Regions from separate parts of the Hymenobacter monticola genome, predicted to be linked through region 1. Evidence: riboswitches for the same ligand, from Rfam matches in the RefSeq annotation. Region 1 holds a riboswitch; each other region holds the start of a gene.
What was found. A riboswitch is a leader RNA that binds a small molecule or an ion and turns the genes downstream of it on or off. The one in region 1 is predicted to bind S-adenosylmethionine.
Positions count from the first base shown of each region.

Region 2: another riboswitch for S-adenosylmethionine. It lies ahead of MTP16_RS05095 (O-acetylhomoserine aminocarboxypropyltransferase/cysteine synthase family protein); the one in region 1 lies ahead of MTP16_RS20615 (ATP-grasp domain-containing protein).
Region 3: another riboswitch for S-adenosylmethionine. It lies ahead of metH (methionine synthase); the one in region 1 lies ahead of MTP16_RS20615 (ATP-grasp domain-containing protein).
Region 4: another riboswitch for S-adenosylmethionine. It lies ahead of MTP16_RS22625 (trans-sulfuration enzyme family protein); the one in region 1 lies ahead of MTP16_RS20615 (ATP-grasp domain-containing protein).

Region 1 covers NZ_CP094534.1:4,914,872-4,922,523, reverse strand. The annotation lists gene MTP16_RS20625 (M1 family metallopeptidase) at 1-278, opposite strand, end outside; gene MTP16_RS20620 (TonB-dependent receptor plug domain-containing protein) at 479-2,443, shown strand; SAM riboswitch class I at 2,535-2,629, shown strand; gene MTP16_RS20615 (ATP-grasp domain-containing protein) at 2,990-3,985, shown strand; gene MTP16_RS20610 (LLM class flavin-dependent oxidoreductase) at 4,126-5,145, shown strand; gene MTP16_RS20605 (amino acid permease) at 5,289-6,737, shown strand; gene MTP16_RS20600 (hypothetical protein) at 6,827-7,309, opposite strand; gene MTP16_RS20595 (YsnF/AvaK domain-containing protein) at 7,408-7,652, opposite strand, start outside.
Region 2 covers NZ_CP094534.1:1,180,557-1,188,208, forward strand. The annotation lists gene MTP16_RS05080 (lysylphosphatidylglycerol synthase transmembrane domain-containing protein) at 1-824, shown strand, start outside; gene MTP16_RS05085 (hypothetical protein) at 914-1,336, opposite strand; gene MTP16_RS05090 (LysM peptidoglycan-binding domain-containing protein) at 1,517-1,807, shown strand; SAM riboswitch class I at 2,086-2,199, shown strand; gene MTP16_RS05095 (O-acetylhomoserine aminocarboxypropyltransferase/cysteine synthase family protein) at 2,589-3,968, shown strand; gene metX (homoserine O-acetyltransferase MetX) at 4,232-5,260, shown strand; gene MTP16_RS05105 (homoserine dehydrogenase) at 5,471-6,724, shown strand; gene MTP16_RS05110 (alpha/beta hydrolase fold domain-containing protein) at 6,828-7,652, opposite strand, start outside.
Region 3 covers NZ_CP094534.1:773,280-780,931, reverse strand. The annotation lists gene metH (methionine synthase) at 1-3,088, opposite strand, end outside; SAM riboswitch class I at 3,162-3,270, opposite strand; gene MTP16_RS03470 (molybdopterin molybdotransferase MoeA) at 3,659-4,879, opposite strand; gene MTP16_RS03465 (SDR family oxidoreductase) at 4,999-6,066, opposite strand; gene moaC (cyclic pyranopterin monophosphate synthase MoaC) at 6,365-6,856, shown strand; gene MTP16_RS03455 (NTP transferase domain-containing protein) at 6,865-7,652, shown strand, end outside.
Region 4 covers NZ_CP094534.1:5,408,530-5,416,181, forward strand. The annotation lists gene MTP16_RS22620 (hypothetical protein) at 1-748, opposite strand, end outside; gene MTP16_RS22625 (trans-sulfuration enzyme family protein) at 998-2,188, opposite strand; SAM riboswitch class I at 2,330-2,444, opposite strand; gene MTP16_RS22630 (YidH family protein) at 2,546-2,815, shown strand; gene MTP16_RS22635 (Na+/H+ antiporter) at 2,834-4,444, opposite strand; gene MTP16_RS22640 (hypothetical protein) at 4,547-4,717, opposite strand; gene MTP16_RS22645 (T9SS type A sorting domain-containing protein) at 4,955-6,409, shown strand; gene MTP16_RS22650 (CTP synthase) at 6,607-7,652, shown strand, end outside.

The DNA.
Region 1 (7,652 bases):
CCGCCGTTCATCAGGGCCACCGTTTTGATGTCCATGCCTTTGGCATCGAGGCGCAGCGAGTCGGTGGGGTAGGCGTGGGGCTTGAGCGTGACCCACTCCTTGCCGTAGAGGTAGCGCTTTTTGTAGTCGAAGCGTACGTCGAGCTTGGTGTGTACCAGGTCGTTAATCTTGGTGGCGGAGGCGCGGTAGGGCGATTCCGGCTTGGCGCCGGGCGCCTGGGCGTAGGCGGCGCTGCTGGCTACGAGGCCGAGCAGGCCCAGCAGGTGAAGATGCTTCATTAAAACTTCGGTGAGTGAAATGGTGAGTTCGCGCGAAGGACCGAACCGGAACGCCGGGGTTGCTTGCGGGGCTACGAAAGTAGCGTGGACTCTGCGAGTCCGCGCCCGCCAGAACCTCGAACAGCAGACGAGCGGCGCGGTGCGCGGACTCGCAGAGTCCACGCTACAGTAAGTTTGCACCCTCATCAAGGCCTCAATGCATGCGACTGACGCGCTACGCTACACCGCTTTTCTGTTCTTTCATCGCCTATAACTCGCTGGCCCAGACGCCCGCCGACAGCGCCCGCAGCCTGCGCGAAGTCACCGTTTTTGCCTCGCGCCTCACCCAGCCCAGCAACCAGACTGGGCACGCCGTCACGGTCATTTCCGGTGCCAGCGTGGCGCGCTACCCCGTCAATTCCATCGATGACTTGCTGCGCTGCCTGCCGGCGCTGGAAATTCAGAGCCGCGGCAGCTTCGGCGCGCAGGCCGATGTAAGCATGCGCGGCAGCACCTTCAACCAGGTGCTTTTCCTGCTTGACGGTATGCGACTCAACGACCCGCTGACCGGCCACTTCGGCGCCTACATGCCCATCACGCCGGCCGAGATTGAGCAAATTGAAATCATCCGCGGCGCTGGCGCGGCCCTCTATGGCCCCGACGCCGTGGGCGGCGTCATCAACATCGTCACCAAAACCTTCGCCGCCACCGAGCGGCGCCACGAGGCCGAGCTGACCAGCACCACCATGCGTGGCGAGTACAACCTGTGGCACACCAACACCGGCGGCTTCCTGGCGTCCGGCAAGCTGCGCCTGGGCGGCGGCATCCTGCTGAACAAGACCGACGGCCAGCTGCGCGATTACCCCGGCACCCAGCGCAGCGACGTCGACCTGAAAACCTACTCGCTTTCGGCCGCTTATGAGCTGACGCCCAAGCTCAGCGCCGCTGCCCGCGCCAGCCTTGACCGGCGCGACTACAGCGCCCAGTATTTCTACACCACGGCCATCGGCGACCTCTCGCGCGAAACCACCAATAAGGACTGGTACCAGGGCCAGCTGCGCTACCAGCACAACGAGCGGGCTCGCACCGAGGCTCAGGTGTCGACCAGCCGCAGCACCGATTACTACCTCTATACGCCCACCTCGGTGGCCAGCGACCACCTCACGCGCTATACCAACGTGCTGCTCAGCCACCAGCAGCAATTCACGGACAAGCTGCGGGCCACACTGGGCGGCCAGGCCGACCACCGCTCGGTGGTCAGCAACGACCGCGGCAACCACGACCAGTGGCACTACGCGGCCTTCGGCGTGGTGGCCCTCACGCCCACGGCGGGCCTAGCCCTCACCGGCGGCCTGCGCCTCGACCACGACCAGGCCTACGGCACCGAAGTGGTGCCCCAGCTCAACGTGAGCCAGCAGATAGGGGAGGAGCTGACCGTGCGCGGCGCCATCGGCCGGGCCATTCGCGCGCCCGATTTCACCGAGCGCTATAACGCCAACGGCCGGGCTGGCACCGTGCCCAGCGGCTTCAACGTGGGCAACGCCGGCTTGCAGGCCGAGCGCACGATGAACTACGAGGCGGGCGCCGATTACCGCTCGCTGCCCGGTTTCACGGTGAAAGCCACCGGCTTTTTGCGCAAGGGCAACAACCAGATTGACTACGTGCCCACGCCCGGCGCCCGCGTCATCGAGGCCAGCGGCCTCACCAACCTCAACCCCGCCGCCACCTACCGCTACGCCCAAAACCTGTTCGACGTGACTACCCGCGGCCTGGAAACGGAGCTGGTGTACCAGCGCCAATTCTCACCTACCACCCGCTTTGACGGCAGCGTGGGCTATATGCTGGTGAAGGTGAGCAATGCCGACAACATCGCCTCGCAGTACCTCGCCAACATTGCCCGCCAGGTAGTGTCAGGCACAGTCAGCCTAACCTCAAAGCGTGTGAACGGCAGCCTCAGCGGCCTCTGGAAGCAGCGCGACGCCAGCACTGCCGCAGCCATCAACCGCACAAATAACGCCGAGTACACGGTGTTCAACGCCCGGCTCGAAGTGGCCTTGCTGCCTCAGCGGCTGTGGCTCACGGGCCAGGTGCAGAACCTGTTCAACGAGAAGTATTCCGACCTGCTGGGCGCTCAGATGCCCACCCGCTGGCTGATGGGCGGGCTGCGACTGGCGCTGCGGAAATAACCCGTTTTTCATAGCAAGGCCCCTCGGTTTGAACAAATCGAAGGGCCTTGCTGTATCTTTGCCGTATCAATTCTTTCTCCCCAAAGGATTGTTTTTATACAGAGACGCTGAGAGACAGGCTCTACGACGCGTCGGCAACCATCTGGGATATTCCTGAAACGGTGCCAATTCCTGACCATATAAAAACAAGTTGCCGTGGAAGCCTCCAACAACCAACCCGCAATTTTTACAGCTTTTAATGCCCGTCTGGCGCTGATGCACCGGGCTGGCATGGCGTGTTGTTGCTGTTGTTGCCTGGCTTAACCCGGTGCCTCTTTTTCATCGCGGGTAGCTAAACCGAAACCGGAGCATATTGGCTTCGCCGGGCCGCCATGTGCGGCTGCGGTGTTGCGCATATCCGTCGAGGTTTCTCATCCTTGTTCGGCCGTGGCCTGGCGCAAGGCGCTGGGCGGCCAAATCCTCCTCTCATTTCGGGCTTTGCCAGTTCACCACCTGCGTTGAGCAGCGTGCCCGCTTGCCTGTATTTCAACTACTTTATTTCCAAGTATGTCTGCTGTTCAAAAGCCCATTGGCATCTACTTCGAGCACCCCGAATGGTTCAAGCCGCTCTTTGCCGAGCTGGACCGCCGCGGACTGCCCTACGAGAAGATTGACGCCGCCCACCACCTCTTCAACCCTTCGGAAAAAGAAAGCCGCTACAGCCTGGTGGTGAACCGCATGAGCTCCTCGGCCTACCTGCGCGGGCACGGACAGGGCATCTTCCACACGGCCGGTTACGCCACGCATTTGGAGCGCATCGGCACGCGCATCATCAACGGCTCGGTGGCCACCAGCATCGAAACCAACAAGGCCCGGCAGCTCTCGCTGTTTGAGTCGCTGGGGCTGAAGTACCCGGCCTCGCGCGTCATCAACCACGCCTCGCGCGCCGTGGACGCGGCCCGCGAGCTGCGCTTCCCCATCGTGGTGAAGGTGAACATCGGCGGCAGCGGCGCGGGCATCATCCGCTTCGACACCATTGAGGGCCTGCAAGCGGCCGTGGACGCCAACCAGATAGACCTCGGCATTGACCAGACTGCCCTGGTGCAGGAGTACGTGACGCCCCGCGGCGGCAACATCCACCGCGTGGAAACGCTGGACGGCAAGTTCCTCTACGCCATGAAGGTGTACACCACCGGCGAGAGCTTCAACCTGTGCCCGGCCGAAATCTGCCAGATTCCGGAGGAACAGTCGGCCGAGTTTTGCCTCACGGAGGCGCCGAAAAAAGGGATTCAGGTGGAAGCCTTCACGCCGCCGGCTGAGGTAATTGCCGCCGTGGAGCGCATCGTGGCCGCCGCCAAAATCGACGTGGGCGGCATCGAATACCTCATCGACGACCGCACCGGCGACGTGCTGTTCTACGACATCAACGCTCTTTCCAACTTCGTGGCCGATGCCGTGAACGTGGTGGGTTTTGACCCCTACGCCCGCTTCGTAGACTACCTCGAAACGCAGCTGCCGGCTGCGGTGCCGGCGGCCGTGCAAGTCGAGTTGGCAACGGCTTAAGCCGCTTATCAAGAAATAGGTTAACCGTCAACACGGCGTGCAGCGAGGCATCCTCGCCGCTTCGTTGCAGCGAAGAATACTCACCGGGAGAGGGTGTTTCGCTGTGCGCTGCAATGACGGTTGGCAATAAGAAAACTGCCATGAAATTTGGATATTGGATGCCCATTTTTGGGGGCTGGCTGCGCAACGTCGAGGACGAGCAGATGCCCACCGACTGGAGCTACGTGAAGCAGCTGGCGCAGCGCAGCGAGGGTTGGGGCTACGACCTCACGCTCATCGCCGAACTGTATTTGAACGACATCAAGGGCACCGAGGCACCGTCGCTGGAAGCCTGGAGCACGGCCGCCGCGCTGGCTGCTGTGACCGAGCAGCTGGAAATCATGGTGGCCGTGCGCCCCACCTTCCACAACCCCGCGCTGCTGGCCAAGCAGGCCGCCAACATTGATTTAATTGCGCCCGGCCGCTTGTCGCTGAACGTGGTGTCGAGCTGGTGGCGCGACGAGGCCACGAAGTACGGCCTGCACTTCGAGCAGCACGACGACCGGTACGCCCGCACCCGCGAGTGGCTCGACGTGGTGAAGAACGTGTGGACGCAGGACCATTTCAGCTACGAGGGCAAGTACTACCAAGTGGCCGACAACATCCTGCAGCCCAAGCCTGTCAAGGCGCCGTTCCTCTACGCCGGCGGCGAATCGGAAGCGGCCAAGGACCTCATCTCAACCCAGTGCGACGGCTACGTAATGCACGGCGACTCGCCCGAACTCATAGGCGCCCGCATTGCCGATATGCGCCGCCGCCGCGAGCAGAAAGGCCTGCCGCCGATGAAATTTGGGGTGGCCGGCTACTCCATTGTGCGCAACACCGAGCTCGAGGTAAAAAAAGAGTTGGACCGCATCACCAACGTGCAGGCCTCGGCCTCGGGCTACGGCAACTACCAGCAGTGGCTGGCCGGCACGCAGCTGGAGCAGCAAGTGTCGCTGCAGGACTACTCGGTGTCGAACCGCGGCCTGCGCACGGGCCTGACGGGTACGCCCGCCCAGCTGCAGGACCGGATTGGGGAGTTCGAGAAAGTGGGCGTAGACTTTTTCCTATTGCAGGCCAGTCCGCAGCTGGAGGAGATGGAGCGGTTTTCGGAGTCGGTTATTCAGGTGCTGGCGTGAGTAACGCCTTTCGTCTGTCATGCTGAGCGCAGCGAAGCAGCTTATCACGTTCGCACAAATCGTCGCGTCGTGGTAAGGTGCTTCGCTGCGCTCAGCATGACAGTTCATTAATACGCGTGCCGACCGGCGCGCTCAATAACTACATGCTTAAAAAATCACTAGAGCTGCTTCGGGCCGAAGCGGCCGAAACGGGCGGCAACACCCTCAAACGTAGCCTCAACGGCATCAGCCTCATTGCCATTGGCATTGGCGTTATTATAGGAGCAGGCTTGTTTTCGCTTACCGGAATTGCGGCGGCGAACAACGCGGGGCCAGCCGTTACCCTTTCTTTCGTGGTAGCGGCCGTGGGCTGCGCCTTCTCGGCGCTGTGCTACGCCGAGTTTGCCGCGCTGGTGCCCGTGTCGGGCTCGGCTTATACCTATTCCTATGCCACCATGGGCGAGTTGTTTGCCTGGATTATTGGCTGGGACTTGGTGCTGGAGTACTCGGTGGGCGCGGCAACGGTAGCCATCAGCTGGTCGCAATACCTCATCAAGTTTCTGGGGAAGTACGGGCTGCACATTCCGGCGCGGCTGGTGATGTCGCCGTTTGAGTCGGCCACGCTGGCCGACGGCAGCACCGTGAGCGGCTTCGTGAACGTGCCGGCCATGCTCATCGTGCTGGCCATTACGGCCATCGTGACGCGCGGCACCAAGGGCTCGGCCTGGTTCAATGCGCTGGTGGTAGCCCTGAAGGTGGCCGTGGTGCTGGTGTTCATCGCGCTGGGCTGGCAGTACATCGACCCGGCCAACTACCAGCCCTACATCCCGGCCAATACCGGCACCTTCGGCGAGTTCGGGCTGAGCGGTATCCTGCGCGGGGCGGGCGTCATCTTCTTTGTCTTCATCGGCTTCGACATCGTGGCCACCATGGCCCAGGAAACCAAGAACCCGCAGCGCAACATGCCGGTGGGCATTCTTGGCTCGCTGGCAGTGTGCACGGTGCTATTCGTGTTGTTTGGGCACGTGCTCACGGGCTTGGCCAATTACACCGAGTTCAAAGACAACGCGGCGCCGGTGGCCGTGGCCATTGAGAAAACGCCCTACGCCTGGCTGTCGTCGGCCGTGATTCTGGCCATTCTGGTGGGCTATACTTCCGTGATTCTGGTCGATTTGCTGGGGCAGTCGCGGGTGTTTTTCTCGATGTCGAAGGATGGGCTGCTGCCGCCGGTGTTCTCGCGCCTGCACCCGGTTTTCAACACGCCTGCGCAGTCGACGCTGCTGCTGGGCACGTTCATTGCGCTGTTTGCGGGCTTCGTGCCCATTTCGGTGGTGGGCGAAATGACGAGCATCGGCACGCTGCTGGCCTTCGTGATGGTGTGCCTGGGCGTGATGATTATGCGCCGCACCAACCCCGACGCGCCGCGTAGCTTCCGCACGCCCTGGGTGCCGGTGGTGCCCATTCTGGGCATCCTCGTGTGCCTCGTGATGATGGCTTCGCTGCCCTGGGAAACGTGGCTGCGCCTCATTGTGTGGCTGGCGCTGGGCATGGCCATCTACTATGGGTACGGCCGCAAGCACAGCAAGCTGCGGCTGGCGCAGAAGGCGGAATAAAACAGAACGAGTACCCCGAAGCTCCTGCTTCGGCGCGTCAGAACGTCATTCGTTCAACGTGCCGAAGCAGGAGCTTCGGGGTACTCGTTCTAATGCGTGGTCAGCCCGTTGGCATCCAGCTCGTCGCTGTCCCGCACGCGGCCCAGGCGGCCTTCCAAATCCACCACATCATCGCCGGCGCCAGCCGGGCCGCGCGGCGCGGCCTGCTTGTACACGTCCACGGCGCCGGCGGCCTCCAGCATCTGTCGGGCGCGAGTGGCATCGGCCTCAGTAGTCGCGACCACAGTCAGGACGGCGCTGTCGGCGTGGGTGGCGGCAGCGTGTGTGTGGGCATCGGCATCGGCGTTTTCGTTGCCAGCGAAGAGGTCGGTGAAGAAGCGGATAAAGCCCGTGCCCAGTGGCTCGGTGGGTGCTTCGGTGGCCTCGGTTGGCGCGGAGAGGTGCTCGGCGCGGAGGGTATCGGAGGTGGCGAGGTGCATGCTGGCTTGCGGGAAGCCGGCGGCGAGTAGCTGTGCGCTGGCTTGCTGAGCGGCGGAAACGTGGTTGAATAAGCCGACGACGGTGCGGGACATGGCGCTGTAGTTTGTGGGCGTGAAATGCCCGCCTAGCGGCGGGCAACAAAAAAAGGCGGCTGCACATGCAGCCGCCTTTTTGCTTACGATAGGGGAGCCTAGCGGTTGGTGGTGCCGGTGCCGCTGTTGTAGGCATCGTCCTCGGCCGAGCGGGTACCGGTTTGGTTGGTGCCCAGTTGCTCCACCTGCACGTCGGTGCTGCGCACGGTGTCGCGCACGGTTTCCTCGCGCTCGGTCACTTCTTTGCCGATGCTGACCTCGCCCACCACGCGGGCTTCTTTGGCCACCACGGCGCGCTCGGCCGATTCCGTCACGCTGATTTCACCTTCCTTGAAGGCTTCGA
Region 2 (7,652 bases), 1.9 Mb from region 1:
TCACTTACCGGCAGGCGCTTGATGTGATTATGATTTGGGAATTTGCCTCCTGCGTGCTGCCCTCGGGCCAGGGTGGCACGGGGGCGGCCCCTTTTATTCTCGAAAAAGAAGGCATTCCGCTGGGCAAGGGGCTGGCATACATCATGGTGACGGCCCTACTCGACAACCTCTATTACGTGGTGATGGTGCCGCTGGTAGTGCTCATCGCGGGCGCCGGGCTCTACCCCCACGAGGCCCTGCAAACCGGCTTCGTGGCCACGCTGCGGGTGGCGTTTGGGGTGAGCTACCTGTTCGTAACGCTCTACGCGGGGCTGATGCTGTACGCCATTTTTGTCAATCCGAAGTCGGTACGCCGGCTGCTGGTGCGGCTGTTTTCGTTCCGGCTGCTGCGGCGCTGGCGCCGCCCGGCCTACCGCCACGGGCAGGAGCTGGTGCGCGCCTCGCAGCAGCTGCGCGGGGCCGGCCCGGCCTACTGGTGGCGGGCGGGCGTGAGCACGGCCTTCGTCTGGACGGCCCGCTACGCCATCATCGGCTGCCTCATCGCCGCCTTCGTGCCCATGGACACGGGCACCTTCCTGTTCATTTTTGCCCGCAACATCACCTACAAAGTCATTTTGCTGGTGGCCATCACGCCGGGCGGCGCGGGCATTGCGGAGGGCGCGTTTCCCACTTTTTTCGGCAAGTTCATCGGCACGGCTACCATGACGAGCTTCGTGGTGCTACTCTACCGCATCGTGACCTATTACCTCTACCTGGTGCTGGGCCTGATTTTCCTGCCGCGCTGGGTGGCGCGGGTGTTTGGCAAGCGGCCCGCAGCGTTGTAAAACAGCCCGTCAAGCCGAGCGTATCGTTCAAACAAAAAGCCCCGAACCGCAATGGCTCGGGGCTTTTTTATCATCAGCAAACGCCAAGTTTATTCCTTTTCCAGCATCAGAGTGGCGCCGTCGGCCGACTTCAGCGTGAGCTTGTCGTCGGTGAGGGTTTCTACTGCAAACTGGTTCGACGTGGAGCTGCCTTCGGGGGTGAAAGAGATGGTTTTAGCAGCCTGGTCGAAGGTGTATTTGCCCGACACAGCGCCGGCGGCTCCGTCGGTCATGGTGTAGTTGCCGTTGGCAAAAACGTGCAGCTGCTGGTCTTTCTGCGCGTCGGTTTGCTTTACTTTGTCGCCGGTAGCATCGGTTTCTTTGGCGGTTTTCCAAACTTTGCTATCGGTACCGTATAGCATATTCACGCCTTCTACCTTTCCTTTGTCGTTGCCGCAGGCGGTAACGAACAAGGACAGCAGCAACAGCAAGCTGGCCACATAACGGAGCGAAAACAGAGACTGAGGTTTCATGAGCACAAAAAAAATGGTGAAAGAATGAGGTGGTCTGCGGTTGCAAACTCGTCGGCTTACGGCGGCTAAGCAAAAGAGTTTAATGCGAAACCCCGCCGGGACCGGCCCGTATATGGGCCCTGTTAGCTGGCTCGCACGTCGGCTACTCCACAATTTTTCTCCATCTTACTGAACTAATCCATGGGACTCTTTGATTTTCTCAGCGACAAAGGCGAGCAAAAACCCGTAGAGCCCGCAGCGAAACCGGCTGCTGGCGGCACTGATTTTTTCGGAAACGCCGCCGACGCCCAACCGGCTACGACCGGCGACTCGTACACCGTGGTGAGCGGTGACTCGCTTTCTAAAATTGCCAAAAACCACTACGGCGACGCCGCCAAGTGGCATCAGATATATGAGGCCAACAAGGCCACAATCGGCGCAAACCCTGACCACATCGAAGTGGGCCAGGTGTTGACGATACCTAGTCTCTAGGTACTTTTTTGCAGAAAAAAGGTGAGAAAAGCCACTCTGTTTCAGGGTGGCTTTTTTGCGTTTATATTAATCATAACCAACTGCCATCCTGAGCGCAGCGAAGGACCTTCTCACGTCAGGAAGCTTTGACGTGAGGAGGTCCTTCGCTGCGCTCAGGATGACAGCTGGCTTGAGCCAGCGAAAAATATTTTTCGCTTTTCGCATTGCCCATCCAAAAATTTCTCCCGTACATTTGCCCTACCAACGCGGTACTCCCTGCTAACGGCGGGAAGTTTCAAGTTTTATACAGAAGCGGCGAGAGACTAGGCTCCCTGACCCGCTGGCAACCATCCTCTGCGAAAGGTGCCAATTCCTACCCACGGCGGCTTCGGCCACCTTGGGGCATATGATTCGAGTGCCATGGAATACTCCGCTGAATCCGCTTTCTTGAACCCGACTGCTCCGGCTGCTTTCCGCGCCGTGGTTTCGGGTTTTTCTGTTTTGGCCCTTGCCGGCCAGCTCCACGCCACGCGCCCGGCACGAATGCGAATGTGCTGTTGCTGCCCGTGTTGTTGCTAAGCTGATTTCAGCTTAGGCTCCCCCTCCCCTCCTTTCTGGATTTTCTGGTGGCTTGCCACGGCCGGCGCGCGCCCTTTTGGGCTCGCGCGGCTGGGTTCGGGCCGCCGCTTCAACACGGGCTATTCGGGGGATTATTACGTCATAAAGCGCTTACCCAAAGCATTTTGGCAAATCCAAACAATTCATCATTACGGGTTTTCAATCCCCCAAACGCAACCGCATCATGTCCGCTCCCTCCCTGCACTTCGAAACGCTGCAACTCCACGCCGGCCAGCAGCCCGACCCCACCACCGGCTCGCGCGCCGTGCCCATTTACCAAACCACCAGCTACGTGTTCAAGAATGCCGAGCACGGCGCCAACCTCTTTGCCCTGAATGAGTTCGGCAATATTTACACCCGCCTGATGAACCCCACCACCGACGTGTTTGAGCAGCGCGTGGCGGCGCTCGAAGGCGGCGTGGCGGCCCTGGCCACCAGCTCAGGCCAGGCAGCTCAGTTTATTGCCCTGAACAACATCCTGCAGGCCGGCGACAATTTTGTAAGCACGGCCTTCCTATACGGCGGCACCTACAACCAGTTCAAGGTGGCATTCAAGCGCTTGGGCATCGAGGTGCGCTTTGCCGATGGCGACAACCCGGCCTCTTTTGAGGAGTTGATTGACGAGAAAACCAAGGCCATTTACCTCGAAACCATTGGCAACCCCAGCTTCAGCATTCCCGATTTTGAGGCCATTGCCGCCATCGCCAACCGGTATGACCTGCCGCTGATTGTGGACAACACCTTCGGCGCGGGCGGCTACCTGTTCCGGCCCCTGGAGCACGGCGCGCACATCGTGGTAGAGTCGGCCACCAAGTGGATTGGCGGGCACGGCACCAGCATCGGCGGCGTGATTGTGGACGGCGGCACCTACGACTTCGGCAACGGCAAATTTCCGCAGTTCACCGAGCCCAGCGAGGGGTACCACGGACTGGTTTTCAATGACGTATTCGGCAAGGGCGGGCCGTTCGGCAACATCGCCTTCATCATCCGGGCCCGGGTGGAGGGCCTGCGCGACTTCGGCCCCTCGCAGAGCCCCTTCAACGCCTTCCAGCTGCTGCAAGGCCTCGAAACCCTGAGCTTGCGCGTGGACCGCACCGTGGAAAACGCCCTGAAAATTGCCACCTGGCTGGAGCAGCACCCGCAGGTAGAAAGCGTGAACTACCCCGGCCTGGCCAGCAGCCCCTACCACCGCCTGGCGCAGAAATACCTGAAGCGCGGCTTCGGTGGCGTGCTGAGTTTCCGCATCAAGGGCAGCAAGGAAACAGCCACGCAATTCATCGACAACCTGAAGCTCATCAGCCACCTGGCCAACGTGGGCGACGCCAAGACGCTCATCATTCAGCCCTCGGCCACCACGCACCAGCAGCTGAGCGAGGCCGAGCAGCTAGCGGCTGGCGTCACGCCCACCTCGCTGCGCCTCTCGGTCGGCATCGAGCACTTCGAGGACATTAAAGCCGACTTGCAAGCGGCATTCGATGCTGTGGGCAACACTGCGACCCAGCCCACTGAGGGTGATGAAGTAGACGAACCCGAGTTGGAGCACGCCCAGCCGCTGGAAGTGTAATTGTTAGTGATTAACGGTTAGTTGGTTCCAAAAGGCCATTGACCACTAACCGTTAACCATTAATCACTAAAAAACTGCCGCTGGCGGGCCACCTCTGGTGGGCCGGCGCCAGCCTCGCTGGCGGCCTAGGTATTTGGCAGCGGTAGAATCGGCCCACGGGCTCACCGACTTTCCTGATTTACAGTTGGAGGAAGTATGGGGGTGAGATACCGATGGTGGGCCTCGTGCGCCGATTCTACTGCTGCTTTTAGTTGTTAGAACCCATGTCAGAACAGTTTTTTTACATCCCCAGCCTGCCTCTTGAAAGCGGAGAGACCTTAGAAGATGCCCGCGTAGCCTACCGCACCTGGGGCCAGCTCAACGAGGACCGCGACAACGTGGTGTGGGTGTGTCACGCCCTCACGGCCAACGCCGACGTGCTGACCTGGTGGCCCGGCCTGGTGGGCCCGGGCTGCTACTACGACCCCGCCGAGTGGTTCATCATCTGCGCCAACGTGCAGGGCTCCTGCTACGGCAGCACCAGCCCGCGCGACCCTGACCCTGCCACCGGGCAGCCGCGTTACCAGCACTTTCCGCGGCTCACTATTCGTGATTTGGTGAAGGCCCATGAGCTGCTGCGGCAGGACCTGGAGCTGACCGACATTCACACGCTTATTGGCGGCTCGTTGGGTGGGCAGCAGGCGCTGGAATGGGCCGTGCAGCGGCCCGATTTGTTCGACCATTTGGTGGTTATTGCCACCAACGCGCGGCATTCGGCCTGGGGCATCGCCTTCAACGAGGCGCAGCGGCTGGCCATTGAGGCCGACCCGACTTACGCGGCCGGCCAGCCCGGCGGGGGCGACGAGGGCCTGCGCGCCGCCCGCGCCATGGCCCTGCTCAGCTACCGCAGCTATTCGGCCTACGCCGAAACCCAGACCGACCCCGACGATGACGAGCTGCCGCGCGAGCACCGCGCCAGCTCCTACCAGCGCTACCAGGGCGACAAGCTAGTGGCCCGCTTCGACGCCTACAGCTACGTGGCCCTGAGCCACAGCATGGACTCGCACAACCTGGGCCGGGGCCGGGGCGGCGTGGCGAAGGCGCTGCGCCGCATTGGCGCCCGTACGCTGGTGCTGGGCATCACGTCCGACGTGCTATTTCCGCTAAGTGAACAGCGGGAGCTGGCCGCGCACATCCCCGGAGCTATGTACGCCGAGTTGGACTCCCGCTATGGGCACGACGGCTTCTTGCTGGAAACCGGGGCCATTACGCACTTTCTGGAACGGTTCTACGCGCCCACGTTCGTGCACTGAGCAACGAGACTCTTGGGCATTAGTTGGATTGTAAAGAAGAATACCTGACTGAGCCAGAAACAGGCTTTTTGAGCACAAAGCGAAGCTATTAAGCACAAAGCGAGGTCAGTCAGCACAAAAGCTAAGTGCCCAGCACAAAACTATTTGCTTGAGCACAAGAGCGGGGCGTGCACTGCAGCTACCCCCCAAGCAAATTTAACGTTACTTAAGATGAATGAAAAGAACCCATTGCGCATCGGCCTGATTGGGTTTGGCTGCGTGGGACAGGGTTTCTACGACATCGTGCAACGGCAGCCAGAACTGAACTTGGCCGTGACGCGCATTGCCGTGAAAACGCCCGACAAGCCGCGCCCGCTGCCGGCCCATCACTTCACTTACCACGCCGATGAGCTGCTGGCTGACCCGGCAGTGGATGTGCTGGTCGAAGTCATCGACGACGCAGCCGAGGCATTTCGGCTGGTGAGCACGGCCCTGCGCCAGAGCCGCCGCGTGGCCACGGCCAACAAGGCCATGCTGGCTCGCCACCTGCCCGAGCTGGTGCAGCTGCAGGCCGAGTTTGGCGGCACGCTGCTGTATGAGGCAGCCGTGTGCGGCAGCATTCCGGTGGTGCGCACACTCGACCAGTATTTCAGCCACGAGCCGCTGCACGCCCTCAGCGGCATCTTCAACGGCTCCTCTAACTACGTGCTGACGCGCATGAGCGAGGACGGCTCGGATTACGCGGCGGCCCTAGCCGAAGCCCAGTTGCAGGGCTTCGCCGAAACCGACCCGGCCCTGGACATGGGCGCCTTCGACCCTCGCTCCAAGGCCGTGCTTCTGGCCGCTCACGCCTACGGTGTTTTCTTGGAATCTGACGCCGTACTGAACCTGGGCATTGAAGGCATCTCAGCGGCTGATATTGCTTATGCAGCGTCGCAGGGGCAGAAAATCAAAGTAGTGGCCAGCCTCAGCCGCCTGCCCAGCGGCCACCTCACGGCCCTGGTGACGCCGCAGCTAGTGGGGCCGGAATCACCGCTCTACGGGGTGGAGCGGGAGTTCAACGCCGTGGTGCTAGATGCGGAATTCGCCGGCACGCAATTCTTGCAAGGGCGCGGCGCGGGCGGGCACCCCACCGGCTCGGCCGTGCTGGCCGATGTGCTGGGCCTGCGGCGCGGCCTGCGCTACCAATACGCCAAACAGGCCGCTGCGCCCGCCGTGCAACTCACTCACGGCCTGGAACTGGACGCCTACGTGAGCCACCCCGACGCCGGCGTGCTGCGCGAGGTGCTGACCTGGCTGGAGCTGCCCACTGAGGCCCTAGCTTCCACCGAAGCGGGCGGCGCTTACGCCACCGGTCCAGTGGCGGTGCAGCAGTTGTGGGCCTGGCGCCGCGAGCTGCGAGCCAACGGCGTGTTTGTGGCCCGCGTGGGCGAGGCGCGCGTAACCGCGCTGGTAACCGAAAAGGCGGCAACTGGTTGGGCGTAAAAGCACGTGTACCCCGAAGCTCCTGCTTCGGCTCGGCAGAACATCAACTGTTCAACGCGAGCCGAAGCAGGAGCTTCGGGGTACACGTGCTTACGGGTACTCCCTACTTGAACTCGATACGCACGGGCACTTGCCCAGGGAATTTCAATAAGTAAATCCCCGCCTTGAGCGAACCGCGTAGCACGGAGAGGTCGCGAGTGCTGACCGGGTTGATGGTGCGCACCACGCGGCCGGCGGCGTCCAGCAGCTGGGCTTCGGTCAGGTTCACCCAGGCCTCGGGCAGCTGGATGCGAATGGCCGCGTCAGCTGGGTTGGGGTAGGCTTGGGCGGCGGGCTGGGTAGTAGCCACGGAGCGGGCGGCCAGCGTGGTACCGGCCTGGGCCAGTGCCGGCCGCAGGAAGTCACGGATGGCGCGGAAGGTGGTATCGGCGTAAGCCGTGTTGCTTTCGAAGGGAATGTGGCCGGCGCGCGAGAGGCGCACCAGCGTGCTGCGGATGCCCACCTGCGTGGCGCGCGGATGCAGGCGCCCACTGCCGTACACGTACTTGGGCGGCAGCAGCGAGCCCACCCGGCCCTGCAGGTAGGGCACGGTGCCATCAGAAGTGCCGTGCACGCTCAGCAGGGGCGCGTTGCCGGCCTCGATGACGCTGGGCTGCTCGGTGGCCCCGCTCAAGTTGAGCACGGCCAGCACGGCGCTGCTGTAACCGGGGTTGCCGCTGTTGCCCTCGATGCCGCCCAGGCTGTTGAGGCCCACATAAGCAGGCACTTCCGTGGCTTTGTCAATATAGCCTGCCGAGAGGGCCATGAAGGCGCCAGCCGACGAGCCGCCCACCACAATGTAGCTGGGCTGAATGCGGTAGGTATTCGTGGTGGCCGCGTCGCGGCGGAAAAAGCGCACGGCGGCGCGCATGTCCTGCATGCCGCGAAT
Region 3 (7,652 bases), 1.5 Mb from region 1:
TGAAAAACTCGGTGGCTACTGTGTCGCGCGAATCATCGGCGTAGATTTCGATGGTGTCGTAATCCACCGTATTGGCCGGCCAGAATCCCAGCACCGCGCGGGCCGACAGCAACTTGCCGTCAATAATGCGCTTGAGCATGGCCTGCGCATCCTCGAACAGCTTGGTGGCGGCCTCGCCCAGTGTCTCATCGGTGAGGATGCGCGGGTAGCGGCCCTTTAGCTCCCAAGTGTGAAAGAAGGGCGTCCAGTCGATGTATTCGGCCAGCTCGGCCAGGTCGTAGTCTTCCAGCACCTTGGTGCCGAGGAAGCTGGGCTTGGTAATCGAAACCGCGCTCCAGTCAGATTTAAAGCCGTTTTCGCGGGCCGCCTCGATGGTCAGGTAGTTCTTCTCGCGCTGGCGGCTGGCGTAGTCGGCGCGCAGCGCGGCGTAGTCGGCGGCCACCGTCTCGGCATACGCCACTTCACCCGAGCCTAGCAGGCCCGCCGCCACGCCCACGCTGCGCGAGGCGTCGTTCACGTGCACCACGGCGCCGCTGTAGGCCGGCGCAATCTTTACGGCCGTGTGCAGGCGCGAGGTGGTGGCGCCGCCAATGAGCAGCGGGGTTTTCATGCCGCGCTTTTCCATGGCCTGGGCCACGTACACCATCTCATCGAGCGAAGGGGTGATGAGGCCGGAGAGGCCGATAACGTCCACGTTCTGCGCCTGGGCTTCGTCCAGAATGCGTTCGAGGGGCACCATCACGCCCAGGTCCACAATATCGAAATTGTTGCAGGCCAGCACCACGCCCACAATGTTTTTGCCGATGTCGTGCACGTCGCCCTTCACCGTGGCCATCAGGATTTTGCCGGCCGTCTGCCGGTCCGAGCCCTGCTTGTCGGCCAACAGGTACGGCTCCAGGTAGGCCACGGCCTTTTTCATCACACGGGCCGACTTCACCACCTGCGGCAGGAACATCTTGCCGGCCCCAAACAGGTCGCCCACCACGTTCATGCCCGCCATCAGCGGGCCCTCAATTACGTCGAGCGGCCGGGCCAGTTCCCGGCGGGCCGCTTCGGTGTCCTCGTCAATAAACTCGGTAATGCCCTTCACCAGCGCGTGCGAGAGGCGCTCCTGTACCGGCAGACTGCGCCAAGCGTCGGCCACGGCTTCTACCTTGTCCTTCTTCTTTACCGTGTCGGCGAATTCCAGCAGGCGCTCGGTGGCGTCGGCGCGGCGGTTGAGCAGCACGTCTTCCACCAGCTCCAGCAGGTCCTTGGGCACCTCGTCGTACACCGCCAGCTGGTTGGGATTCACAATGCCCATGTCCAGCCCGGCCCGGATGGCGTGGTAGAGGAAGGCCGCGTGCATGGCCTCGCGCACCACGTCGTTGCCGCGGAACGAGAACGAAATGTTGCTCACGCCGCCGCTGGTGAGGGCGCCGGGCAGGTGTTGCTTAATCCAGCGTACCGACTCGATGAAGTCGACCGCGTAGTTGCGGTGCTCCTCCATGCCGGTGCCGACGATGAGGATGTTGGGGTCGAAAATGATGTCGGTGGCCGGGAAGCCGATGCCCATCAGCAGGTCGTAGCTGCGCTGGCAAATGGCAATGCGCCGCTCGTAGGTATCGGCTTGGCCTTCTTCGTCAAAGGCCATTACCACCATGGCCGCGCCGTACTGGCGCACCGTGCGGGCCCGCTGCAAAAACACCTCCTCGCCCTCTTTCAGCGAAATCGAGTTCACGATGCTCTTGCCCTGCACGCACTTCAGGCCGGCCTCAATCACGCTCCACTTCGAGGAGTCTATCATCACCGGCACCCGCGCAATGTCGGGCTCGGAGGCGATGAGGTGCAGAAACGTCGTCATGGCCTGCTCCGAATCAAGCATGCCCTCGTCCATGTTGATGTCGAGCACCTGGGCGCCTTCCTCCACCTGCACGCGGGCCACGGCCAGCGCCTCCTCATAAGCACCCGTGCGAATGAGCCGGGCAAAAGCGCGCGAACCCGTCACGTTGCAGCGCTCGCCCACGTTCACAAACAAGCTCTCGGGCTTGATGTCGAATGGCTCCAGGCCGCTGAGGTGGGTGGCGGGCTGCAACTCAGTCGGCAACTCGCGCGGCTTGTACCGCTCGGCCAGCTTGCTCAGTTCGGCGATGTGCTGGGGCGTGGTGCCGCAGCAGCCACCCACCACCGTCACGATGCCGTCTTTCAAATAGTCTTCCACCAGCGCCGCAAATTCCTGGGCCGACTCGTCGTAGCCACCGAAAGCATTGGGCAAGCCGGCATTGGGGTAGGCCGAAATGTGCACGTCGGAAATGCGGCTCAGCTCCTCCACGTACTGCTTAAGCTGGTGAGCACCGAGGGCGCAGTTCAACCCCACGCTCAGCAGCGGCAGGTGGCTGATGCTGTTCCAGAATGCCTCCACCGTCTGCCCGCTCAGCGTGCGGCCCGAGGCGTCGGTGATGGTGCCCGAAATCATGACGGGCACCACGCGGCCCCCATCGTCAAAGAATTTCTGCACGGCGTAGAGCGCCGCCTTGGCGTTCAGCGTGTCGAAGATGGTTTCGATGAGCAGTGTGTCCACGCCGCCATCCACGAGGCCGCGCACCTGCTCCAGGTAGGCAGTGGCCAGCTCGTCAAACGTCACGGCGCGGAAGCCGGGCCGGTTCACGTCGGGCGAGAGCGAGGCAGTGCGGTTGGTGGGGCCCACGGCGCCGGCCACGAAGCGCGGCTTGTCGGGCGTGCTGTATTCATCGGCCGCCTCGCGGGCTAGGCGGGCCGACTCGTAGTTCAGTTCATACACCACGTGCTCCAGGCCGTAGTCGGCCTGTGCAATGGTGGTGCCCGAGAAGGTGTTGGTTTCCACCATGTCGGCCCCGGCGGCGAAATACTCGGCGTGGATGCCCTTGATGATGTCGGGCCGCGTGAGGCTCAGCAGGTCGTTGTTGCCGCGCAGGGGCCGGTCGTGGTCGGCGAAGCGGGCGCCGCGAAAGTCCTCCTCCGTGAGCGGGTGGCGCTGAATCATGGTGCCCATGGCGCCGTCGAGAATCAGCAGGCGCTGGCGCAGGATTTGGGGAAGCGGAGAAGGAGCGGCGAGGGTGGCGGTGGGCATTTCTTTTCTGGGGTCGAATAGCTACGTAAGCGCGTATCCAGAAAGAAACCCGTGCGGGCTGGCACAGTTCCGGCTGTCATCTTCTTTCACCAAAAACAGCGGTGAAACGGGAGTTGGCACCTACTCGCGGTAGGTTGCCAAGACGTCATCGGGCCCGGTCCCTCGGTCTTTCTGGATAGCAGCGTAGGGCGAAGATACGACGCAACCCTTTAAATCAATTTGGCCCCGTGGGCCTACCTCCAAAACAAAGCCCCGGCCCGCGCCAAGTGGGCGCAGGCCGGGGCCTTCTGCTATACAAAGCCGCTACAAGAGCTAGTCTTTCTTCACGCAATTCGGGACGGTCTTGCCGTCTTTTTTCTTGGTTCCTTCCTGCTCGTAACCTTTCCAGCAGGGGTCTTTTTTGGCGGTGCTTGCTTTTTTCGTCGGCATAATTCGGGTGGCTTCCGGTGAGAAAAAAGACGGTGGCCAGTGCGCCGGGCCACCCTCAACACTCAGCCGCTGGCGCTGCGACTCGGGCTGCTGTACGCAGTCCGGGGCCAGAAGTTCAACTAAAGAACCATAAAAGCCAGCTTACAGCACCCAGCACGGCCACGCACTGCCCGCCAGAAACACGGCCGGCTCCGGCGGCAGCTCCAGAAACGCCGTGGCTCCCACCAGGCTCAACATGTCGCCCGAGCCGCCCACGCGCAGCGGCGTAGCCAGGCGCCGGCCTTCGGTATCCACGGTCAGGCGCACGGGCACGAAGTGTGTGAGCTGGGGCTTGAAGTTGATATCCACTGTGAGCACGGCCGGCGCAGGGGTTTCAACCGCTGCTACTGCCGGCGCACCTTCCGGCTGCTGCACGGCGCGCAGCCAGGGCCGCGCGTAGCGGCAAGCCGTGATGAAGGTGGAAACCGGATTGCCAGGCAAGCCAAACACCACCGGCCCGCCTTCCCGGGCCCCAAACCACAGCGGCTTGCCGGGGCGCTGCTGCACTTCGTGGAAAATTTCGCGCACGTGCAGCTCGCGCAGCAGGCCCGGCAGGTGGTCGGCGCGGCCTTTGCTCACGGCCCCGCTCAGCACCACGGCATCGAAGCCCGCGCCGAGGATTTTGGTGAGGCCGTCGCGCAGCTCATCGAGTGCATCGGACAGGTGGAAGAGCGAAACCGCGGCTCCGTCCTGCGTGAACAGCGCCTGCAACGCGTAGGCATTGGAGCGCCGAATCTGGTGCGGCAGCGGCGTTTCCTGAATGCCCACCAGCTCGTCGCCGGTGCTCACCACGGCCACGCGGGCGGCGCGCGTCACGGCCACTTCGGCGGCGCCCACGGTGGCGGCCACGGCCAGCTCGGCCGGACCCAGGCGGGTGCCGGGCGTCAGCAGGGCATCGCCGGCGCGGCGGTCGGCGGCCTGGTGGTGGATGTTGACGCCGGACGTTTCGGGCGCCGCAATCTGGATGCGGGCGCGGTTGTCGTGTAGCAGGATGTCCTCGTAGCGCACCACTACGTCGGTGCCGGCGGGCAGCACCGCGCCGGTCATCACCTCCACGGCCTTGCTGGGGTCGAGCAGGGGCCGGGACGGGGCGCCGGCGTACTGCGCGTGCTGAATTTCAAATTCCGTTTGCCCGCCAGCCCAGGCGGCGTGGGCCACCGCAATGCCGTCCATGGCCACCCGGTTGAAAGGCGGAAAGTCGCGGTCGGCCGTCAGCGTTTCGGCTAGCACGCGGCCGGCGGCGTGGAGCAGGGGCACGGTTTCGGGCGGCAGCGGGCGGGCCGTGGCGAGGACGAGGGCGATGGCTTCGGCGGGGGAAAGCATGGGATGGAGTTTGATAGAAAGTAGGGGCGGGGCTTGCCCCCGCCCGTCGTTGAACAATACTACATCTGACCGTTCAACGACGGGCGGGGTCAGGCCCCGCCCCTACCAATTCTGGGAAGCTACGGAATCAGCCGGTTCTGACGCAATTGCGCGAACAAGTCGAAGAAAGAGTCTTCCGTGCTCTGAAATACCGTGAAGCCGCGCTTGCGGCTGTTGGCCATGTCCGTCATCACCTCAATGGGCCGGCCCAGGTCCAAATCGGTGTGCCAGGGCGAAGCCAGGCGGTTCAAATCCGGCTCGGTCAGGCCGTGCTTGGTTGCGATTTCGCGCCAGGTGTTGGCATCCTGCGCCAGCTCGGTTTCCAGCGGGTGAATGGTGCCGTCGAAGCCCACGGCCTCCACCCCGAACCACTCGGCCAGGCGGCCCCACAGCTGGCTCCAGCGGAAAACATCGCCGTTCACCACGTTGTAGGCCTCGTTGCGGGCGGCTTCGGTGGTGGCGGCCCACACCAACTGCTTGGCAATGACGCGGGCATCGGTCACGTCCGACAGGCCTTCCCACTGCGCCTGCGAGCCGGGCCAGCGGAAGGGCCGCCCCGTTTCCTTGCAGATGCTGGCGTACACGGCCAGCGTGGTGCCCAGGTTCATGAGGTTGCCCACGGCCTTGCCGATGATGGTGTGCGGCCGGTGAATGCTCCAAGTAAAGCCGTCGCGCTCGGCCGCGGCGTACACCTCGTCTTCCTGAGCGTAATAAAAGTTGTCGAGCGCCAGCCGGGGCTGCGACTCGCGCAGAGGTGTGGGCGGCGGCACACCCCCGCTCACGTAGGCCTCAAACGGCCCCAGGTAGTGCTTCAGCCCCGTAACCAAGGCCACGTGCTGCACCGAGTGCTTTGGCCCGAGCACAGCCAGCAGGTTGCGCACCATGGCGCTGTTCACGCGGATGTTCTCGGCCTCGGTGTCTTGGCGCATCCAACTGGTGATGAACACGTGCGTGGGTTGAATGTCGGCCAGGGCGGTTTCGAGGCTGGCAGGGTTCATCAAATCGGCGGCCACGGGTTGCAGGCCGGGAATGCTGGTATCGGGCCGGCGGGCCAGGCCGTAGGTGGTCCAGTTGTGGGCCAGCAGCTCCTGGGCTAAGTTGCTGCCGATGATGCCACTGGCGCCGACGACTAATGCGGTATTGTTCATAATTAGATAGGGGAAAGGAGCGGCCTTAAATGGGCCGGCGCGGCGGATTTGCCGCAGCAGGCGCGGTCCATGCGGGCCGGCGCCGGTTAGAAAACGGCTGCCTGGCTCAATAGTTTGCCACAAAACATTTGGGGGCTGAGTTAGCTAGATGAGAAGCAGCGCGGACTTTGTAGTCCGCGTCCCCGCACCGTTCGGGTGTCATTTCGGATTTTAGCTTGTCGATACGGACTACAAAGTCCGCGCTACAGCCAGCGCATTTCACTCAACGATTAGTAGACAAACCACGTCTCTACGACCTATGCTTACCAAGAATTTTACCCACGTCAACGCCGCCAACCAACCCACCATGGTGGATGTGGGCCAGAAAACGCCCACCCGCCGCGTGGCCCGCGCCCACTGCCGCGTGGTGCTGGGCGAGGAACTGTTGAGCCGCGTGCAGGCCGGCGAGATGCCCTCGCACAAAGGCCCGGTCATTCACACGGCCATCCTGGCGGGCATCATGGGCGCCAAAAAAACGGCCGACCTCATCCCGCTTTGCCACCCGCTGGGCCTCGATGACTGCAGCATTACCATTGAGCCCGAGGGCGCTGACGCGCTGCGCGTGGTGTGCACGGCCGTGGTCACGGGCCGCACCGGCGTGGAGATGGAGGCCCTGACCGGTGCCACCGTGGCCGCCCTCACCATCTACGACATGTGCAAGGCCTTTTCGCACGACATCACGATTGATAACGTGCAGCTTATCGCCAAAACCGGCGGCAAGAAAGATTTCAATCGGTTCGAAAATTTGTAAATTCCGGCATGGATAGTCTGCCTAGCTCAACCGTAAAACGCTTCAAGCACGCCGCCCTCACCCGCCCCGACGTGGGCGAATTTGGCCGCCACGAACTCGCCATTCTCGGCGCGCCCTGCGGCGACATTCAGACGCTGGTAGCGCAGCTGCTGCCGCTGCTGGCGCCCCAACTGCGCGTCGCTTACGTGGATGCCGACCACGCCGCCGGCGATGCCGCCGCGGATGCACCGGCCGCGACCAGCAAAGCCATGCCCTATGTGGCCGAAAACGGCCTTTCGGCAGAGCTGGTTGATAAAATCACCCACCGTCAGCTCAACCTCACAAGGGTGCTGGACCGCTTCACGCAGCCCGAGCTGCTGGCTCACGAAAGCGTGGTGCTGGTGAATGGCAACCACTTCCGCGCCCGCCAGCAGGTCGTCATCGTCGACCCGCGCAAGCCCTTGGACAAGAAGCTCGACCGCCTCACCGATGTGCGACTTATTCTGCTGGCTGAAGGCCAGACGGAGCTGCCCGCCGTGCTGGCCGAACACTTCAGCGCCGCGCCGCTGCCGCCCGTGCTGCGCCTGCCCGAAACCCAAAAAATAGCCGCCTTCATCAAGCAGTGGTACCAAATGGCCGTGCCGGTGCTGCGCGGCCTCGTGCTAGCCGGCGGCCGCAGCGAGCGTATGCAAACCGACAAGGGCGCCCTGCACTACCACGACCTCGACCAGCGCCAGCACACCGCCGCGCTGCTCAGCGAGTTTTGCCCCGACGTGCGCGTATCCGTGCGGCCCGACCAGGCAGCGAATCTGCCCGC
Region 4 (7,652 bases), 490 kb from region 1:
TCGTGGTCACGTTCTCCAGGGTCAGGTACTGGCAGTTGCCGTCGTTGGGGGCGCGATGCAGCTTAAGGCGGGCAAACGGCTCCGTTTCCGACTGCATTTCGTGCGGCGTGAGGGTGTGGTACTGGCCGGTTTCGAGGGCGGTGCGGACGTGGTCGGCATCTTGCGCGTAGCCGATGGGATGGGGCAAAGTTTCTTCATCAGCCCACTCATTTGTCGCCTCGGAGAAGGGCTCCGTGGCCTGCGAGCGGGCCAGCCAGTAGGCCCCGCCCACAATGACGAGCAGCTCCACCACCCAGATAAGGGCCAGAAACACCCCCGAGGGCGTGGCCCCTTTCAGCGACCAAGTGCCGGTTTCGTTGATTTTGCCAATGGCCTCCCACATGGCGGCGGGGTGGGTGAGCACATCGGCCCACATGCTGGCGCTAAACGAGGTGCTGGTATCGGCATCGCGCCCGGCGCCGGTGGTTTCGGCATTGAACAGCAGCGTGAGGTACACGCTCCACTCCAGGTACACGGCCGCCAGCCCCACCAGCAACGCCAGCAAGCCCACGCCGGTGGGGCTGCGCAGCTTGCCGGCCTTGGCCAGCATCATCAAAATGCCGCCCAACACCAGCCCGAAACCCAGGCACAGGAAGAAGTTGATGTACACAAAAGGGATGTACCAGATGGCGTAAATGTAGACGAACGCCAGCACGCCCCCCGCGAGCACACCGCCCAGCAAAAACAGCAGCACGCCTCCCAGAGGCATTTTGTTGGAAGGTTGGTAATAAAGATTCATGTGGAAAGAAGGAAAAAGAGAAGGATAAGCTCAGCTAAAGGAAACGACGCCGAATGCATCAGGTTGCTCTAACCGACTATTTCCGCCGCACCATTCAACGCGCAAAAGCCCGTCAGGCAGCGTGGCGCGCCGCCCGACGGGCTAGTAATCCGCTAAGTGCTCTACCGCAGCACCGTGCCGTGACCGTGCGTCGGGGCACCATCGAAATGCCGCCTGCGCTTACGCCAGCACCGCTTCCGTTTCCAGCGCCACCGGCTCTGCAACGCCCAAGCCATCCAACGCCTGCGCCAAATCGGCAATCAGGTCGTCGGCGGCTTCCAGGCCGATGGAGAGACGCAGCAGGCTGTCGGCGAAGCCGGCGGCGCGGCGCGTTTCAGCCGGGATGGCCGTGTGCGTCATCGAGGCGGAGTGGCACACGAGGCTTTTGCCGCCGCCCAGGCTCACGGCCAGCTTGAAATATTGCAGGCTGGTAGCCAGCTGCGTGGCTGCCTCCACGGTGTCATCCTTCAGCACCAGCGCAACGATGCCACCGAAACCGTCGGGCTGCTGTTGCTTGGCCAGGGCGTGGCCCGGATGCGACGCCAGCCCCGGGTAGTACACGGCTTGGATTTCGGGCCTGGTTTGCAGGAACCGGGCCACCTGCAGAGCCGTGCGGCAGTGCTGGGCAATGCGCAGGTGCAGCGTTTCGAGCCCGCGGATGACCAGGAACGAATCGAACGGGCCCAGGATGGCGCCGGAGGCGTTCTGGATAAACTGGATTTGCTTGCCCAGTTCCTCGGTGGCCGCCACCACGGCCCCGGCAATGAGGTCGGAATGGCCGCCCAGGTACTTGGTGGCGCTGTGCACCACTAAATCAGCGCCCAGCAAAAGGGGCTGCTGCAGCACCGGCGAGGCAAAGGTGTTATCGACGCACAGCCAGGCGCCGGCGGCGTGGGCCAGCTCGGCCAGCCCGGCAATGTCGGATATTTTGAGCGTGGGGTTGGAAGGCGTTTCCAGCCACACCAGCCGGGTGCGGTCGGTGATGGCGGCCTGTACCTGGGCCAGGTCGGCGGTGTCGCAATACACGATGTCGATGCCAAAACGGCGGTACACGTGCTCGAACAGGCGGAAGGCGCCGCCGTAGATGTCGTCGATGGCCACAATCTGGTCGCCGGTCGAGAGCAGCTTGAGCACGGCGTCGATGGCGGCCATGCCGCTGGCGAAGGCGTAGGCCGAATGGCCGTGCTCGAGGCCAGACAGCAGCTTTTCCAAGGCGCTGCGGGTGGGGTTGGCGGTGCGGGAGTAATCGTAGCCCTTGTTGACGCCCGGCGACTCCTGCACGAACGTACAGGTCTGGTAGATAGGCACGGCGAGGGCGCCGGTGAGCTCGTCGACGGGAAAAGACTGAATGAGTCGGGTGGAGGCTTGCATGGGTTGTTGGCGTTTTTGTGGTTGAGACGAAAACGCACCCGCTTACCTAAGCACTTTCAAGATTTCTCACCGGAAAGGCATAAAAAAAGCCCTTCCGACAAGTCAGAAGAGCATCCCGCTGCAGTCGGGGCACATCTTGTAGACTTATCTTCTCCTGAACCGGCCAAAGCCGACTCAGAACAGGATTTAGCACCTGGCATTGCTGCTGGTTGCTAAGGCATCGCAGGGCCTGTCCCTCCGCCTTTCTTGATAAGTGCTCCGTATGAGGGAGCGCGCTGCAAATATAGCGGGCAAGTAAAACCGCGCAAGTAGTCGGCCTCAAAAATCCTTTTTACTCCGCTTACCTCCGCTGGCCTCATGCGTCCTTCCGCTCCCTCCCCTCTTTCCCTCACCGACCGGCTGGCCCTGCAGCGCACCCGCCTCGCCAACGAACGCACCTTGCTTACCTATGTGCGCACCTGTCTGGCGTTGGTGGGGTTTGGGCTGGCCCTGCTGCAGTTCCATCCCGAGCGCGGCGGCCGACTGGGCTACATGGCCTTGGCCGTGGCAGCCGTGGTACTGCTGGTGGGGCTGCTGCGCTTCCGCGTGCACCGCCGGCAGCTGGCTGCCTGCGAGCGCCCCAATTAGCGGCGCGGCTCCTGCGGTTTAGCGCTCAATATGCTTCACCTTGGCCTCGTCGAGGTCAAGCTGGGCTTCCTGCTGGCGCAGCACCTCGTCGTCGTAGGAGTCGTGGTGGCGCAGGTGCTCCAGCGTCTGGCGCTGCACGTTCAGCACATCGAGCAGCACCATGTGGTACTGGCGTAGGGCGGCGCGGCCGGCGTCGTTCACTTCCAGCGAGTTGAGGGTGCGGGCGGTGAGGTTGATTTCGGTTTGCATGCGCTGCTGCAGGCGGGCAATGAGCTCGTTGGCCTCGGTTTCGGCGGGGTACTGGCGCTGCAGGTGCTTCACGGCGGCCTCGCGCATGTGCAGGCGCACACCGGCTTCCTGCTCCTCCAGGGGCATGCGGTCGTCGTTATCGGCTATTTTGGTGAAGCGGATGATGGCCGGCAGCGTGAGCCCCTGCAGCACCAGCGTGACGAGGATGACCACGAAGGTGATGAACAGCACGAGGTTGCGCTGCGGGAATTGCAGGCCGTCGTTCGTCATCAGCGGCACCGACAGCGCCGAGGCCAGCGACACCACCCCGCGCATGCCCGCCCAGCCCAGCACCAGCGTGCCCTGCCAGCCCGGGCTTGGCTCGCTGTTGCGGATTTTCTCACTCAAAAAGCGGGGCACAAACGCCGCCGGATACATCCACAGCAGCCGGATGACGATGACCAGCCCGCTCATCAGCAACCCGTAGGAAATGGCCTGCTGCAGGGAGTATTCGCCCAGCCCGCCCACTGCAATGGGCAGCTGCAAGCCAATAAGAATGAACACCAGCCCGTTGAGCACGAAGCTCACCGCAGCCCACACGCTGTTGGCCTGCAGGCGGGTGTTGGCATCGAATACGCGGTGCGAGAGGTGCGAAAGCAGCAGCCCGCCGCTCACCACCGCCAGCACGCCCGAAAAGTGGAACTCCTCGGCCAGCAGGTACATCACATAAGGCGCCATGAAGGTGAGGGCCGTGTTGATGCTGGGCGTGGTGGGCAGGTACTTGTGAATCAGAAAGAAGCCGCAAGCCACCACAATGCCCACCACCAGCCCCATGCCACTCACTACCACGAAGCTGGTGGCCGCCTCCTGCCACACAAACGTGCCCGAGAGCACCGCCAGCAGCGCAAACCGAAACACAATCAGGCTGCTGGCGTCGTTAATCAAGCTCTCCCCCTCCAGAATGGCCGTGACGCGCCGCGGCACCTTCACGCCGCGCAGCACCGAGGTGGCCGCCACCGCATCGGGGGGCGAGATGATGCCGCCCAGCAAAAAGCCCAGCCCCAGCGTGAACCCTGGAATGACGGCCTGCGCCACGTAGGCCACAATGGCCGAGGTGAACCCCACCAGCCCAAACGCGAGCAGCCCAATGGCCCGCCGCCAGCGCCAGAAGTCGTTCCACGAAGTCGTCCAGGCCGCTTCGTAGAGCAGTGGGGGCAGGAAAATCAGAAAAATGAGGTCGGGCGCGATGGCCACCCGCGGTAGGCCGGGCACGAAGCTCAGCGCCAGCCCGCCCAGCACCAGGAAAATGGGGTAGGAAATGCCCAGTTTCTGCCCCAGCATCACCAGCAGAAACACCACGAAAAGCAGACCAAGAACCAGCAGCAGGGTTTCGTGTAGCATAGGGCAAGCAGAGGCGTATGAACGCCTCAAAGAAACATCATGCTGCGCTGCGCGCCACACGGCTTTGCTGGTTTCTGCCTTTTAGCCCCACCCGTCACACGCTTATTGCCACAGCTTGCGGCCCATGGTGGGGCGCCGGGGCCGGTCAAAAAACACGATGTAAAGCACCCCCAGCAGGGGCACGAGCAACAGGGCGAACAGCAGACGCAGGTGCCAGTAGTGCACCGGGCTCAGGCCCCAGACGTGGACGAGGTGATTGATGAAACGTGCCATTTATAAATATACGCATTTCTGCAATCGATTTCAATGCTTGGCGTGGGGTGTGGCGTCATTTTATTACGGCAGCTTTGGGGTGCCTATTTGGTGGCAGTAGGAGTGGCGTCAGGACCTGAATTATTTATTACCAATCAGTTCGGCCTTAGATGGAGGCATGAATTTTGAGTAAGAATTTCGGCGCTAATATTAGTCCTTAAGGCCATTGACTACCCGTTTATCATTTATCTTTTTCTTATGCCCCACCTCTCCTCTCCTACTCACCTACGCCGGGCCCGCTTGCTGGCGGCGCTGGGGCTGCTACTAGCTACAGCCGGCGGGGCCCAGGCCCAAACCCCGGCCAGTTTTGCGCCAACCAGTACGTACCCGACTGGCTTGAACACCTTCCCTTACAATGTGGCCGTGGCTGATATGAACGGCGATGGCAGGCAGGATATCGTGACGGTGAATTCCTCAGGGGGCTCCGTGGGCGTATTGCTGGGGCGGTCCGGTGGGGGCTTTGCCCCCATTAACACCTACCTGACTGGTGGCGACCTCTCCTTTGGCCTAGCGTTAGCCGACGTGAACAGCGACGGCCGACCGGACATCGTAGCAACCAATCTCCTAACCAACAATGTCGGGGTGTTGCTGGGATTCGTCGGTGGGGGATTTGCTCCCGCCAGTACGTACCTGACCGGAATTAATGCCAGCACCAGTCCAAATGGCTTGGCCGTGGCCGACGTGAACGGCGATGGCCGACCGGACATCGTGGCGGCCAACACCGGCAACGGTTCGGCGGGAGTGCTGCTAGGGCTGGCCAGCGGGGGCTTTGCTCCCTTCAGCTTTCATTTAACCAGCGCTTACCCGAAAAGCGCAGCGGTGGCCGACATGGATGGCGATGGCCGAGCAGACATTGTCACAAACCACGACGGCAGCGTCGGAATACTGCCTGGACTAGCGGGTGGGGGCTTCGGCCCGGTCAGCACCTACCCAACCATCGGCACTACCCGTCCAAATGGCTTGGCCGTGGCCGACGTGAACGGCGACGGCCGGCCGGATATCGTGACGACCAGCACCAACCGCAACACCGTCGGGGTGTTGCTGGGTCAGGTCGGTGGGGGACTTGCCCCAATCCGCACCTACTCAACCGGGCCCGGCAGCAACCCGGATGGGGTGGCAGTGGCCGATGTGAACGGCGATGGCCGGCTCGACCTCGTGACCGCCAACGCGGGCACCGAAACGGCCGGAATATTACTGGGGCAAGCCGCCGGGGGATTTTCGACGGCAACAACTTATGCAGCCGGCACCGGCGCCGGCTTCACGTTATACGGTGTAACCGTAGCCGATGTGAATGGCGACAGCCGACCGGATATCATCACGGCTAACTTCGGCAGCAGCACAGTTGGGGTGCTGCTCAACACCGGCACCTTCACGCCTCTGGCTGCCACTACTGGTGCCGCAGCGGCCGAAGTTTCCCTGTTTCCCAACCCGGCGCGGGGCAGCTTTGCGGTGCAGTTACCGGCCGCTTGGGGCGCTGCAGGCGTGCAGGTGACGCTGCTGAATGCGCTGGGCCAGGTGGTGCGTCAGCACACCGCCGCGCCGCCTGTCGGGGGCCCACTTTCGTTTGCCACCACCGAATTAGCTCGGGGCGTGTACCAGTTACGGGTGCAGGCAAATGCCTACCTAATAACTAAGCGTGTGGTGCTCGAATAATCTGCGAACAGTGAGTACCCTCCACGATACAAAGCCCCCGCTACCGACTGGTGGCGGGGGCTTTTTTGGCACAGTCCGCAGGCAACCGGAACCGTAGCGACTCAGGCAATTGAGCGCCAAAGTGGCCAGACGACGCGCAATGGCCCGAGTTTTTTCCTGGATTCCCAACTCCGAATGCCGTACTTTTGACTCCCGTCATGCCCGAACGCCCAACCCCCTCCCCCTCCGCGTCGGCAGCGAAATACATTTTCGTTACCGGCGGCGTCACTTCTTCACTCGGCAAAGGAATTGTTTCCGCCTCGCTGGCCAAGCTTTTGCAGGCCCGCGGGTTTCGAGTCACCATCCAGAAGTTCGACCCCTACATCAACATCGACCCCGGTACGCTCAACCCGTACGAGCACGGCGAGTGCTACGTGACCGATGACGGGGCCGAAACCGACCTCGACCTCGGCCACTACGAGCGGTTCTTGAACACGCCCACCTCGCAGGCCAACAACGTCACCACTGGCCGCATCTACGACCACGTCATCCGGCGCGAGCGCGAAGGCGCCTTCCTCGGCAAAACCGTGCAGGTGGTGCCCCACATCACCGACGAAATCAAGCGGCGCATGCTGCTGCTGGGCCAGAACGGCCAGTTCGACGTCGTCATCACCGAAATCGGTGGCTGCATCGGCGACATCGAGAGCCTGCCCTTCGTGGAGGCCGTGCGCCAGCTCCGCTGGGAGCTGCCCGAGTACGATTCGCTGGTCATTCACCTCACGCTGCTGCCCTACCTCAAGGCCGCCGGCGAGCTCAAAACCAAGCCCACCCAGCACTCGGTGCGCGACCTGCGCGAAGCCGGCTTGCAGCCCGACATCCTGGTGTGCCGCTCCGAGCACCCCATCCCGATGGAGATGCGCCGCAAAATCGCGCTGTTCTGCAACGTGAAAATCAACTCGGTCATCGAAAGCCTCGACGCCGACAGCATCTACTCGGTGCCGCTGCTCATGCGTAAAGAGGGCCTCGATGAGCGGGTTATCAAACGCCTGAAGCTGACCGGCGGCGCTCAGCACCCTGACTTGGAAGCCTGGAAGGACTTCCTTGGCAAGCTGAAAAATCCGACCGAGGAAGTGACCATTGCCCTCGTGGGCAAATACGTGGAGCTGCCCGACGCCTACAAGTCCATCAACGAAGCCTTTGTGCACGCCGGCGCCCAGAACGAATGCAAGGTGACGGTGCGCAGCATTCAGTCCGACAACGTGAC